Regions from separate parts of the Herbaspirillum sp. VT-16-41 genome, predicted to be linked through region 2. Evidence: predicted binding sites of a transcription regulator. Region 2 holds the regulator's gene; the other holds the start of a gene.
The links. The regulator LexA, encoded in region 2, represses DNA repair genes until DNA is damaged. The targets are predictions, from matches to a motif close to ACTGTATNNNNATACAGT.
Positions count from the first base shown of each region.

Region 1: BTM36_RS26245 (PA0069 family radical SAM protein) is a predicted target of LexA. The motif match lies at 2,364-2,381, and genes of this name have one in related genera.

Region 1 is NZ_MUXB01000183.1:139,155-146,062, forward strand. It holds gene BTM36_RS26235 (DUF779 domain-containing protein) at 1-183, shown strand, start outside; gene BTM36_RS26240 (sigma-54-dependent Fis family transcriptional regulator) at 164-2,197, opposite strand; gene BTM36_RS26245 (PA0069 family radical SAM protein) at 2,406-3,713, shown strand; gene BTM36_RS26250 (leucine-rich repeat-containing protein kinase family protein) at 3,779-5,089, shown strand; gene BTM36_RS26255 (Smr/MutS family protein) at 5,086-5,739, opposite strand; gene BTM36_RS26260 (I78 family peptidase inhibitor) at 5,825-6,139, opposite strand; gene trxB (thioredoxin-disulfide reductase) at 6,285-6,908, opposite strand, start outside.
Region 2 is NZ_MUXB01000114.1:155,768-162,675, reverse strand. It holds gene BTM36_RS16050 (inorganic phosphate transporter) at 1-104, opposite strand, end outside; gene BTM36_RS16045 (DUF47 domain-containing protein) at 165-791, opposite strand; gene BTM36_RS16040 (replicative DNA helicase) at 996-2,432, opposite strand; gene rplI (50S ribosomal protein L9) at 2,647-3,099, opposite strand; gene rpsR (30S ribosomal protein S18) at 3,126-3,410, opposite strand; gene priB (primosomal replication protein N) at 3,465-3,767, opposite strand; gene rpsF (30S ribosomal protein S6) at 3,792-4,157, opposite strand; gene lexA (transcriptional repressor LexA) at 4,475-5,134, shown strand; gene BTM36_RS16010 (tetratricopeptide repeat protein) at 5,335-6,908, shown strand, end outside.

The sequences.
Region 1 (6,908 bases), on a different contig from region 2:
TACATCGGCGCCGACCAGTTCGAGTACTGGAAGCACACGCAGCTGATCATTGACGTGGTCAATGGCAACGGTGGCATGTTCTCGCTGGAGAATGGCAGCGGCAAGCGCTTCCTGACGCGCTCGCGGCTGTTTTCCGATGAAGAATATGACGCTTTGGAACCGCTCAGTGCCCGCGTGACTTGAAGCGCCGGTACAGCGTATTGCGCGACACCCCGAGCGCCTTGGCGGCGGCGCTGACATTGCCGTCATGCGTGCGCAGTGCGCGTTCGATGGCGGCCCATTCCGTGTCCTGCATGGAAAGTGGCGGAGAGGGTGGTTCGTCGTCAACGCTGGCCAGCGGGGAGCTGGCCGCCGCGTCTTCCAGGAAGTCGTCCGGCAGGTGCTGCAGGCTGATGGCCGCTTCGCCCTCGGCCATGGCCAGCGCGGTGCGGACCAGGTTGGACAATTGCCGCAGGTTGCCCGGCCAGCGGCTGGCATGCAGCAGCGCCAGGGCCTGGGCATCGAAGCGCGGCGCCTGCGGGCCGCCTTCTTCCTGCAGGATGCGCTCGATCAGGCAATCCAGATCGCTGCGTTCGCGCAGGGCCGGCAGCCTGACCTGCAAGCCATTGATGCGGTAGTACAGGTCTTCGCGGAAGGCATGGCGCGCTGCCATCTCGCGCAGCGGCTGGTTGGTGGCGCACACCAGTGCGAACTCCACGGGGATCACACGCTGGCTGCCCAGCGGCGTGACGGCGCGCTCCTGCAGCACCCGCAACAAACGACCCTGCAGTGACAATGGCATGTCGCCGATTTCATCGAGGAACAGTGTGCCGCCCTGGGCTTGCGCGATCTTGCCGATGGCACCCTTGCGGCGCGCGCCGGTGAAGGCGCCGTCTTCATAGCCGAACAGTTCGGCTTCGATCAGGTTTTCCGGAATGGCCGAGCAGTTGACCGCCACGAAGGGCGCCGCCATCCCCTGGCTTTGCGCCCTACGCGAACAGGCGCTGGCGCGGTGGATGGCCTGCGCCAGCCACTCCTTGCCGGTGCCGGTCTCGCCGGTGATCAAGACCGGGATGGCGCGGTCGATCACCCGGCGCAGCTTGCCGATGATGTCGCTCATGCGGGCGTCGCCGGTCTCCAGCGCCTGCAGATCGGGCAGGTCAGCGGGTCCGCGCACGGCCGGTGGGTGGCAGACCGGCGCCAACGCGGGTGCAGACGCTGCTGCCGCTGCTGCCGCCGTTCCGAGTTCTGGCGCCTCGATGACTGCTTCACGGGCGTTCTGGAAATGCTGGTCGCGCAGCCGTAATTCGGCGCGACCGTGGATGCGGATGCCATTGTGCAGGCACAGCTCCAGCAGGCCGGGCGCGGCCTTGCGGTGCTGCTCGAACAACAGCGACAACGGCACCCCGAACAGCGAGGTGAATGTATGCGACTGCAGTGCCGCCAGCGTCAGGCCCAGCTGGAACTGGGCACTGCGGTTGGCCGCCAGGAAACGTCCGCCCGGCGTGAAGCTGACGATGCCCTCTACCAGCGTGCCCACGAATTCGGCGCGGCTGTGGAAGTGCAGGGTGATGCAATCGGGAAAACTGCCCGCCAGCAGGTGGTTTTCTATCATCTGCGCCGACATGCGCACCAGGGCCATGGTGTGCTTGTGGAAGCTGCCGCATTCGCCCGACACGTCGAGCACTCCCAGCACCTTGCCGCGATGGTCGAAGATGGGGGCCGCCGAGCAGGTCAGGAAGCGGTTGGCATCCAGGTAGTGCTGCTGGGCGTGGACCGTGGTCGGTTTCTGTTCGAACAGGGCCGTACCGATGGCATTGGTGCCGCGCAACTGCTCCGACCAGCGTCCGCCGGGACCGAGCGCCACGCGGTCGGCCTTGGCCAGGAAATCGCGGTCGCCCAGGGTATGGATGATGGTGCCTTCGGCGTCCGACAGGATCACCATGCTGTGGGTATTGCGAATCTGGTCGTAGAGGGTTTCCATCACTGGCCGGGCATGGCCGGACAGTGACTGGCTGGCCTCCAGCGTCTGCGCCAGGTCGGCACGCGAGAGCTGTTCCAGATCGGGCCGCTGGCCGCGGGTGATGCCGTAGGAAGAACTGCGCTGGTGCGAGCGCGCAATGGCCTGCAGGTCCGGCTCGCCGTCGGCCGTGGCCTGCACCAGGGGCGCTGCGCCCAGCAATGCACCGGCGCCTGGCCGGTTTGCCTGGTATTGCATCCTTGTCTCCTTGGACCTTTGCGGTCCTTATGCCCTGTCGTCGTGGCCGCCCGGTGTTCTATTTCTTATCTTTCGGGAAGCCTGGGGTGAACAAGCATACCTGATTAATCCGGCAGCCGGCTAAATTGAAACAGGGTTTGCAGGCGGCTGGAAGTGTGGGCAAAATACTGTTTATATATACAGTATTGTTCAGCTAAATCAGCTAGCTATGGCTTCCTTCCCCAAATTCCCGCAGGGCATCGCCCGGCCGTTCCCTGACCAGCAGGCGCCATCGTCCTTGGCCGACGATGATGCGACCATCACACCGGCTACCTTCATCCATCGCCAACAGGTGGCGCAAAAGGGGCGGGGTGCGGTCACCAACCTGCGCGGGCGCTACGAATCGGTGAACCGCGAGGAGTTCGATGACGGCTGGCAGCTTCTGCAATTTGCCGGTGATGGTCCATCGACCGGTGAACCGGCCGCTGGCGCGGAACAGACCGATACCATCGATGCTGGCGAACAGGACGAGGAACCGCCGCGCCTGAAGACCATCGTCACCGAAGAGACGGCCAAGTCCATCATCAGCCGCAATGCCTCGCCCGACTTGCCGTTCTCGCTGTCCCTGAATCCTTACCGCGGCTGCGAGCACGGCTGCATCTACTGTTTTGCCCGACCCTCGCACAGCTACCTGGGCCTCTCGCCGGGCCTGGATTTCGAAAGCCGGCTGGTGGCCAAGACCAATGCCCCGGAGCTATTGCTGCGCGAGCTGGCCCGGCCGTCCTATCAGCCTGACACCATCACGGTGGGCATCAATACCGACGCCTACCAGCCCATCGAGCGCGAGCGCCAGTTGACCCGCCGCATCCTGCAGATCCTGCACGATTGCGAAAACCCGGTGGCCCTGATCACCAAGTCGTCCCTGATCGAGCGTGACATCGACCTGCTGGCAGCGATGGCAGCCAAGCGCCAGGCCATTGCCGCCGTCACCATCACCACGCTGGACCCGGTCATCGCCCGCACCCTGGAACCCAGGGCGGCCAGTCCGGCGCGGCGCCTGCGGGTGATCCGTACGCTCGCCGAGGCAGGTATTCCAGTGAGCGTATCGATTGCGCCGGTGATTCCCTTCGTCACCGAGCCGGACCTGGAGCGGGTCATGGAAGCGGCCGTGGAAGCCGGTGCCAGCCAGGCCGGCTATATCGTGCTGCGCCTGCCATGGGAAGTCAGCCCCTTGTTCAGGCAGTGGCTGCAGGCGCACTTCCCGGACCGGGCGGCACGGGTGATGAACCGCATCCAGGACATGCGGGGTGGCAAGGATTACGACGCCGATTTCGCCACCCGCATGCGCGGCACCGGTGTCTGGGCCGAGCTCCTGCAGCAGCGCTTCGACAAGGCCAGTCGCCGGCTGGGCATCGACCATCGCAACCGCGCCTTCGCCACGCTGGATGCCAGCCGTTTCCGGCGGCCGTTGCTGGTGCCGACGGCCCGGGGCGGGCAGGGCAAGCGGGGCAAGGATGATCAGCTTGATCTGTTCTGAACTGAAGTCTTGCGGAGGGGCTTGGCTGGTACACTGCGCGCTTTGATCGAATCAGGCTTTTTTGCATGCATACCCTGGAACAATTGCGTAGTGGCGAGTTGGCTGGCGTGACGCGGCTTTCACTGTCTTGCGGCCTGCGTGAATTCCCACCGGAGATTTTCACCCTGGCCGATACGCTGGAAATCCTCGATCTGAGCGGCAACCAGCTCAGCACCTTGCCGGACGACCTGCCACGCCTGACGCGGCTGCGCATCGTCTTCTGTTCCGACAATCTGTTCACCGAATTGCCCGCTGTCCTCGGCCGTTGCCCGGCGCTGGAGATGATCGGTTTCAAGGCCAACCAGATCGCAACGGTGCCGGCCGACTCCCTGCCGCCCTCGTTGCGCTGGCTGGTATTGACCGACAATCGCATCGAGGCACTGCCGGCCAGCATCGGCCGTTGCCGGCCCTTGCAAAAGCTGATGCTGGCCGGTAACCGCCTGCGCGCCTTGCCGCCGGAACTGGCGGCCTGCCGCAATCTGGAACTGCTGCGCCTGGCCGCCAATGCGCTGGAAGAATTCCCGCACTGGCTGTTGACCTTGCCGCGACTGAGCTGGCTGGCCATGGCCGGCAACCCCTGGTGCGCGCCGGTGGAAGAACGGGCCGATGGCCTGGCGCAGGTGGCGGACATCGCCTGGGACGATCTGCAGCTGCAGGACAAGCTGGGCGAGGGCGCCTCCGGGGTGATCCATGCCGCCCGCTGGCATGTCGATGGTGCGCCACAGCCGGTGGCGGTCAAACTCTTCAAGGGCGCTGTCACCAGCGATGGCCTGCCGGAACGCGAAATGGCCGCCTGCATCATGGCAGGCCGCCATCGCGGGCTGATCCCGGTGCTGGGCCGCCTGCAGGGACATCCGCAGGGCATGGCCGGGCTGGTGATGCCGCTGATCGATCCGGACTATGCCAACCTGGCCGGGCCGCCCAGCCTGCAGTCCTGCACCCGCGACGTGTATCCCGAAGCGATGACGCTGCCGTGGTCGCAGGCGCTGGCGATTGCGCGCGATATCGCTTCGGCGGCAGCGCACCTGCATGCCCAGGGCATCGTCCATGGCGACCTGTATGCCCACAATATCCTGCATCGTTCCGGTGCGGCGCTGCTGGGCGACTTCGGTGCGGCCTGGTTCTACGACACCGCCAAGCCCCATGCCTGGGGCGTGCAGGCCATGGAGGTGCGGGCTTACGGTTGTCTGCTGGAAGAGTTGCTGGCACACAGCCAGCCGGCCGAGGAAAAGGGACGGGCGGTGCTGGCCGGATTGCGGCAGGCCTGCCTGTCGGCGGATGCAGCGTCGCGCCCGCATTTCGAGGCCATCGTGGCCATACTCGACGAACTTGCCTAGCTGCGCTCGCTGGACTTGAGCAGCACCACCAGCGCACCGGCCCCGCCATCGGCCGCGCGGGCCTGGCAGAAGGCCATCACTTCATCTTTTTGCGCGAGCCAGTTGCGTACCTTGTGCTTGAGCACGGGCTCCTTGTTGACCGAGCCCAGTCCCTTGCCGTGGATGATGCGCACGCAGCGCAGGCCGCGCCGGCGTGACTGGCGCAGGAATTCGCCCAGTGCTTCACGCGCCTGGTCGCGGCGATAGCCGTGCAGGTCGAGCTGGGCCTGGATCACCCAGTTACCGCGCCGCAGCTTGCCGAGCACATCGGCACCCACGCCAGGGCGGGCGAAACTGAGGTTCTCGTCGCTGTCCATCAGGGTTTCGATGGTGAATTCGTCGGAGAGCGACTCCAGCAGCGCCGCCTGTTCATCGGCGATGTGCTGGCGTGGAATGGGCAAGGGGGGATCGGGCAGGTGAAGGGTCTTGTCGACCACTCGCTGATGCAACGGCGCCACCTGGCCGATGCTGTGGCGGAACAGATTGGCCTCCTCGCGGGCGGCCGCTTCCTGACGCTGGCGCTCGGCCAAGGCCAGCGCGCGCGCTTTTTCCTGTTCCTGCAGATCGCGGCGCAATCCCTTGAGCGCCGAGAAGTCCTTCATTGTCGCCATGACAGCACCCAACCCTGTAGCCTACGTTTCCCTGAGCTGGCAACTTTAGCAGAAGTGCAGTCCCTCGACAGCGCGATCGTAGGCCTCAGCCGCAGGCGACCTTGATGATGACCTTGCCGGGATCGATGTAGAGGTTGAGGCGGCGCGGATTGAATTCCATCGTGACCGCGTCGTCAGGCTTGAGCACGCGCACCTCGGCAGCGCCCGATTCGGCCTGGGCCTGGCGTTCCAGGTAGCCGCTCAGGTTCTCGCCGATCAGGTGATCGGCACGGGAGGCATCGCACTGGCCGGGGCCGGCAGCGGCGTCGGCGCTTTCGCGCGAGGCACTGCAGGCAGCCAGTACGGCGCCCAGGGTCAGCGAGGCAAACACGGTAGTGACGGCAGCAGAGGAGCGTGGCACGGTGCTTTCCTTGTTGAAATGAGGGGAAGGGCGCTTTTGTTGTCTTTAGAATAAGCTTAATGTAAACAAAAAACGCCGGGACGAATACTCGTCACCGGCGTTTTGATGCCTTGTTGCGCTACGAGTTCTCGCAGCGCAGCATTTTTTATTCCAGCCCTTCCAGGTAGCGCTGGGCATCCAGTGCCGCCATGCAACCCGTCCCCGCGCTGGTGATGGCCTGGCGGTAGATGTGGTCCTGCACGTCACCGGCGGCGAACACGCCTTCGATGCTGGTTGCCGTGGCGAAACCCTCGGTCCCGGTGCGGGTCTTGAGGTAGCCGTTCTGCATGTCGAGCTGGCCGTCGAAGATGCCGGTATTGGGCTTGTGGCCGATGGCGATGAACAGGCCGTGGACCGGGATCTCGGTGATGGCACCGTCCTGGGTGGACTTGATCTTGATACCGGTCACGCCGCTGTCGTCGCCGACCACTTCGTCCAGGGTGGAATGCCACTGGATGGCGATCTTGCCCTCGGTGACCTTGTGCAGCAGGCGATCGATCAGGATGGGCTCGGCGCGGAACTTGTCGCGGCGGTGGATGATGGTGACCTTGCTGGCGATGTTGGAGAGGTACAGCGCCTCTTCCACGGCCGTATTGCCGCCGCCGACCACGGCCACTTCACGGCCACGGTAGAAGAAGCCGTCGCAGGTGGCGCAGGCCGACACGCCACGACCCATGAAGGCTTGTTCCGAGGGCAGGCCGAGGTACTGGGCCGAGGCGCCGGTGGCGAT
Region 2 (6,908 bases):
GCGATCGCGTTGGCGGCGTCGTGGAAGCCGTTCATGAAGTCGAACAGCAGCGCCAGGACGATCAACAGCGCGAGGATATGTAAGCTGATTTGGATTGTTTGCATGGGGAAACCGTTGTGTGAAGCCAGCGGCGTTCCCCGGAGGAATCGCCGCTACGCCGGGGATCAGGCGTTTTCGACGATGATGCCTTCGATGATGTTGGCCACGTCTTCGCAGCGATCGGTGACGGTTTCCAGGATTTCGTAGATGGCCTTGAGCTTGATGAGCGTGCGCACATCCGGCTCGTCGCGGAACAGCTTGGACATGGCCGCGCGCATGACGTGGTCGGCATCGGATTCCAGGCGGTCGATTTCCTGGCAGATGGCCAGGATCTGGCGCGAATTGTCCATGTTCGACAGCAGGCCCACAGCCGATTGCACCTTCTCCGCACAGGACAGGCACAGCTCGGCCAGGCGCTTGGCTTCCGGCGTGATGGCCTTGATGTCGTACAGGGAGATGGTCTGGGCGGCATCTTCCAGCAGGTCCAGGATGTCATCCATGCGGGTGATCAGTTGGTGGATATCATCGCGGTCCAGCGGGGTGATGAAGGTCTTGTGCAGCAACTCGATGGCATTGTGCGTGACCTTGTCGGCCTCCTTCTCGACGGCTTCAATGGCGTGCACACGGATTTCGAGGTCGTCGAAATTGGTCATCAGCGCCACCATTTCCTTCGCACACTTGACCGCCAGCTCTGCATGCTGATTGAAAAGGTCAAAGAATTTGCCTTCCGTCGGCATCAATCGTCCAAACATTTTTCTCTCTCATCAATGGTTAGCGCCCGAATCGGGCGCCGTTTCGAACCGGCCTGCGGCTTGCCCCCTTGGAAGCCGGAATCCCGCCCTGCCAGTCCTGCACGGACGGCCTCGGGAGCCATCCGCCTTACATGACACGAGCGGCCATGCGCCGCCCGTGATCCTCGTGCGGTGACGGCCATCACTGCCCGCCACCCCAACCGTTCAGTCGCCGCCGTAGGGCTGCGCCAGATTCCCGATATAGTTGTCGTACTTGGTATACATCCCCAGGAAAGACAGGCGAATGCTGCCAATGGGGCCATTACGCTGCTTGCCGATAATGATTTCCGCAGTGCCCTTGTCGGGCGAGTCCGGATTGTAAACTTCATCCCGGTAAATGAACAAAATGACGTCGGCATCCTGCTCAATAGCACCGGATTCGCGCAAGTCAGACATCACCGGGCGCTTGTTGGGACGCTGTTCCAGCGAGCGGTTCAGCTGCGACAGCGCAATCACCGGGCAGTTGAGTTCCTTGGCCAGGCCCTTCAGACTACGCGAGATTTCCGAGATTTCGGAGGCGCGGTTTTCCGAGGAACTGCCACCGTTACCCGACATCAGCTGCAGGTAGTCGATGATGATCAGGCCCAGCTTGCCGCACTGGCGCGCCAGGCGACGCGAGCGTGCGCGCAATTCGATGGGCGACAGCGCCGGCGTTTCGTCGATGTAGAACTGGGCATCGTTCATCTTCTGGATGGCGTGCGTCAGGCGCGGCCAGTCCTCGTCCAGCAGGCGACCGGTACGCAGGCGGTGCTGGTCCAGACGACCGACCGAGCCCAACATACGCATGGCCAGCTGGGCGCCGCCCATTTCCATGGAAAATACCGCCACCGGCAGGCCGGATTCGATCGCCACGTGTTCGCCGATGTTGATCGAGAACGCCGTCTTACCCATGGAAGGACGACCGGCGACGATGATCAGGTCGCCCGGCTGCAGGCCGGAGGTCATCTTGTCCAGGTCCATGAAGCCGGTGGGCACGCCGGTGATGTCGCTGGTGTTGTCGCGGTTGTAGAGTTCGTCGATACGCTCCACCACCTGGGTCAGCAGCGGCTGGATTTCCATGAAGCCCTGCGAGCCGCGCGAGCCCTCTTCGGCGATGGCGAAGATCTTCGATTCGGCTTCGTCGAGCATGGACTTGACGTCCTTGCCCTGCGGGTTGAAGGCATTGCCGGAAATTTCGTCGGCCACCGTGATCAGCTTGCGCAGGATGCCGCGGTCACGCACGATCTCGGCGTAACGGCGGATATTGGCCGCCGACGGCGTGTTCTGCGCCAGCGCGTTCAGATAGACCAGGCCACCGACTTCCTCGGCCTTGCCACTGGTGGACATGGCCTCATAGACCGTGATCACGTCCGCCGGCTTGGTGCTGTTGATGAGCTTGACGATATGCTCGAAGATGATGCGGTGGTCGTAGCGGTAGAAGTCTTCCGCGCTGACGAAATCTGCGATGCGGTCCCAGGCTGCGTTATCCAGCAGCAGGCCGCCCAGCACCGATTGCTCGGCCTCGATGGAGTGTGGCGGCACGCGGAGTGCATCGATCTGGGGATCGGAAGACTCCTTCTGGCCGCGGAAAAATTCAGGATTGCCGCGGGACGATTCTTTCATGGCGCGCATTATAACCTGCTGATGTGAAGCCGTTGGTTCAGGTGGACGTTTTTGCAGCGCATAGTCCCATCAAGGAACGGATGCGAAGTTCAATCCCCGGCAGATGGTAGGCCAACATGCTTTCCCGGCAGGAAGAATCGAAGCAAAATGACAATAAAAAAGCCAGGCGAACCCGGCTTTTCTATTGCAAAACGAATTGCAGCAAACAGGCGAATTACGCTTGCTCGCCCTTCACTGCGATTGTGACGTCGACCACCACGTCGGTGTGCAGAGCAACCGACACAGGGTGTTCGCCAACGATCTTCAGCGGGCCGTTAGGCATACGCACTTGCGACTTTTCCACGGCGAAACCCTTCTTGCCCAGGGCTTCAGCGATGTCGAAGTTGGTCACGGAACCGAACAGACGACCGTCAACGCCGGCCTTCTGCGACACTTCCACGGTGGCACCAGTCAGCTTTTCGCCTTGTGCTTGAGCAGCAGCCAGCTTCTCGGCAGCGGCCTTTTCCAGATCGGCGCGCTTGGCTTCGAATTCGGCGATGGCAGCGTCGGTAGCACGACGGGCCTTGCGTTGCGGGATCAGGAAGTTACGTGCGAAACCGTCCTTGACGCGCACGACATCACCCAGACCGCCGAGATTAACGATTTTTTCCAACAGAATGACTTGCATGTTTTTCTCCTATTTCTCGGCGCAGATTACGCGTTGTGCAGATCGGTGTACGGCAGCAGGGCCAGGTAACGCGCGCGCTTGATGGCGGTGTCAACTTGACGCTGGTAGTGGGCCTTGGTACCGGTCAGGCGTGCCGGCATGATCTTGCCGTTTTCCTGGACGAAGTCCTTCAGGGTGTCCACGTCCTTGTAATCGACCTGTTCAACGCCAGCGGCGGTGAAACGGCAGAATTTCTTGCGCTTGAACAGCGGGTTTTGCTGTTGACGCTTGTTTTTCAGCTTGCTTTTATCGAACTTTTTACCGAATGCCATGATTTGGCTCCTGTATCTAAAAATTGGGTAAGGTCTTTTTAGCGCAGTCTCTCGTCAGTCTTCCGACGGGACAGCGCCAAAATCAACGATATGAAACACGACGCTCTTGCTGTTGCGATTCCTGCGGGCCAGAAAGCCGGTGAAGCGGAAAACTTCTCCCAGCGCAGCCTTGTTGAGCGCACCGGAGATTTCTCCTGCTGCCATCGCCGCGATCTCGAATTCGACCTGGCGACGCATGCCAGCTTCCATCTGCTCCGACTGATGCTGCAACCTGGCAGTCACGATCGGAATACCGGCCGGCGTATAACGCAATACATCACGTTCGGCCAGACTGGCGATGACTTGAAGCTGGTTCACTCTCCGCTATGAATCGCAGCGCAATCAGGCTGCCGGTGCTTCGGTACGGCTCTTGGCCGCGTCTTCCTTCTGCACTGCCTTCAGGATGGGGGAAGGACCGGTTTCGGCCTTCTTCATCTTGACGGTCAGGTGGCGCAGGACGGCGTCGTTGAACTTGAAGCCGGTTTCGATCTCGGCCAGCGTTTCGCTGTCGACTTCGATGTTCAGGCAGACGTAGTGAGCCTTGGCCAGCTTCTGGATCTGGTAGGCCAGTTGACGACGGCCCCAATCTTCAACACGGTGAACCTTGCCGCCGCGGGTGGTGACGATGCCCTTGTAACGCTCGATCATCGCCGGCACTTGCTCGCTTTGGTCCGGGTGGACGATAAATACGATTTCATAATGACGCATGTAGACTCCTTATGGACTTATTGAAGACGCCCACCCCGGCGTCAAGACGGGTGTGGGAAGAGGAAAACCCAAGATCATACAAGGTTTCTGGCATAACAGCAATGTCGACTATCGCTGGCGAGGTCAGGCGGACACAGGCGGAGCCATCGCACCGGGCAGATATGCGGCACAAGATCTTTCATCTATTTATATATAGAAAGGAAAAACTGTTCTTGCAGTACCAGAAAGTGCATGTTGCCGTTGACACAAGGATTGCACCTGTATAAAAATACAGACTGTTCATCCAAACAGCCTTCCCCCAGAGAAAGGCCTACCCCATGCTCAAACTGACCGCGCGCCAGGAACAGATCCTGAACCTGATCAAGAACGCCATCGAGAACACCGGCTTCCCTCCCACGCGCGCCGAGATCGCTGCCGAGCTGGGCTTCCGCTCCGCCAACGCCGCTGAAGAGCATCTGCAGGCACTGGCCCGCAAGGGCGCCATCGAAATATCCCCTGGCACCTCGCGCGGCATCCGCCTGCGTGAATCCGGCGCACCCGCATCTGGCGGCATCGCCCGCCAGATGGCCCTGCCCCACCCCGCCCTGATGCAGTTGAGCCTGCCCCTGATCGGTCGCGTGGCTGCCGGCTCGCCCATCCTGGCGCAGGAGCATGTCGAGAAGACCTACCAGGTCGATCCGGCGATGTTTCCCAGCAAACCGGATTACCTGTTGAAGGTGCGCGGCATGTCCATGCGTGACGCCGGCATTCTCGATGGCGATCTGCTGGCGGTCCGCAAGACCGACCAGGCGCGCAACGGGCAGATCGTGGTGGCGCGACTGGCCGACGAGGTCACCGTCAAGCGCTACCAGAAGACCGGCTCGGTCATCACGCTCTTCCCGGAGAATCCGGAATTCGAACCCATCATCGTCAAGCCGGACGCCGACCAGTTTGCCCTTGAAGGGCTTGCCGTCGGGTTGTTGCGCAGCTGGCATTGAGCCCGCAGGGAGCAAGCCCGCCGCTCCCGATGCATCGGCGCCCATCACCGCGCCGATCCCCCTCCCAAGGAACCTTCGTCTAAAACGAAGGTTTTTTGCTTTCTATTCGCCTCTTCGGCATCCGGTCCTTGCGCATATTATTTCTGCTGGACAGCTATGTCCGGCGCAAAGCATGCGCCCAACCAAGAGGATCCCTTTCGATGTCGACGCGCAAGAGCAGCAACAAGCACGGTAACCAGGCCCAGGCCGCCACCAAGTCCCATCTGCAAGACCTGCTGGATGTCCGCAAATGCCTGGATCTTCTGGATAATCGCAAGGTCGATGAAGCAAAGGCCCTGTGTACTGCCGTGCTGGGGCGCGCTCCCACCCTGGTTTTCGCCAACCATGCACGGGGACTCATCGCCATGCAGGAGGGCCTGCACGCCGATGCCGAACACTATCTTCGCAAGGCCATCGCGGCTGATCCGGAGAATGCCGAGTACCTGAGCAACCTGGCAGCCGCACTCCTGGCACAGGATCGCATCGATGAAGCCATCAGGATCTATGAGCGCGCCATCGAAGTCGACAAGGAAAGCCGGACGGCCCGCGTCGGCCTGGCCAATGCCCTGCATGAAAAGAACGACCCGGACGCCTCGATCGCCTACTTCGAGGATGCGGTCAAGCGCGAGCCAGAGGCCCCTGGCCCGCTCTCCCATCTGGGGCGGGCACTGGTGGAAGCGAAGCGCTATGACGAGGCGGTCGCAACCATCCTCAAGTCACTGGAACTGCAGATCAACTTCGCCCCTTCGCACACCGCCCTGGGCGAAGCCTTCCATGCCATGGAGATGTACAAGGAAGCCCTGGAGTCCCACAAGACAGCAATCCTTCTGGACCCGGAAGATACCTACGCGCACAACAAGATTGCCGATACCTACCTGAAACTGAACAAGGTCACCGAAGCCCACGAACACCTGCTGCGCGTCATCGACATCGCCCCCAAGGACTCCAACAGCTATCTCAAGCTGGGTGCCAGCTACTTTTCCGCCGAAGATCGCTTCGACGATGCCATGCGCATGTTCAACAAGGCGTTGGAACTGAATCCCAAGCAAGCCCTCATCTACAACAACATCGGCGCCATCAAGCACGACCATGGCGACACCCATGAGGCGGTGGAGATCTTCCGCAAGGCGCTCGAATTGCGTCCCAACTATTCCACCGCCAAGCACAACCTGGCCCTGAGCCTGCTGTTGCACGGCGACCTCAAGGAAGGCTGGGAATGTCACGAGAGTCGCCTGGAAACTCGCGAGCGCGCCTACGTCTACAAGCTCATCCACAAACTGTTCGAGATCATTCCCAAATGGGATGGCAAGAGTTCGCTGGAAGGCAAATTCATACTCCTGATGCATGAACAGGGCTTTGGCGACAGCATCCAGTTTCTGCGCTATGCACGCCTGGTCATGGACCGCGGCGCCCGGGTGGCGGTGCACGTGAAGAATCCGCTGTATCGGCTGTTCCAGTCGTTCACGCCAGAAGTCACCCTGATCCGGGAAAGCGACCCGCTGCCACCCTGCGACTGCGCCTACGTGATGATGAGCCTGCCCTATGCGCTAGGCACCGATACCGTGGAAGACATCCCCTCCTTCCCCAGCTACCTGGCAGCCGATCCCTTGCTGGCAGAAGAATGGCGCCAGAAAATTGCCGCAATAACAACATCGGAACAGCATCTACGTGTCGGCGTGGTGTGGGGCGGCAATCCGGAGCACGGCAATGATCGGCACCGTTCGATCCCCCTTGA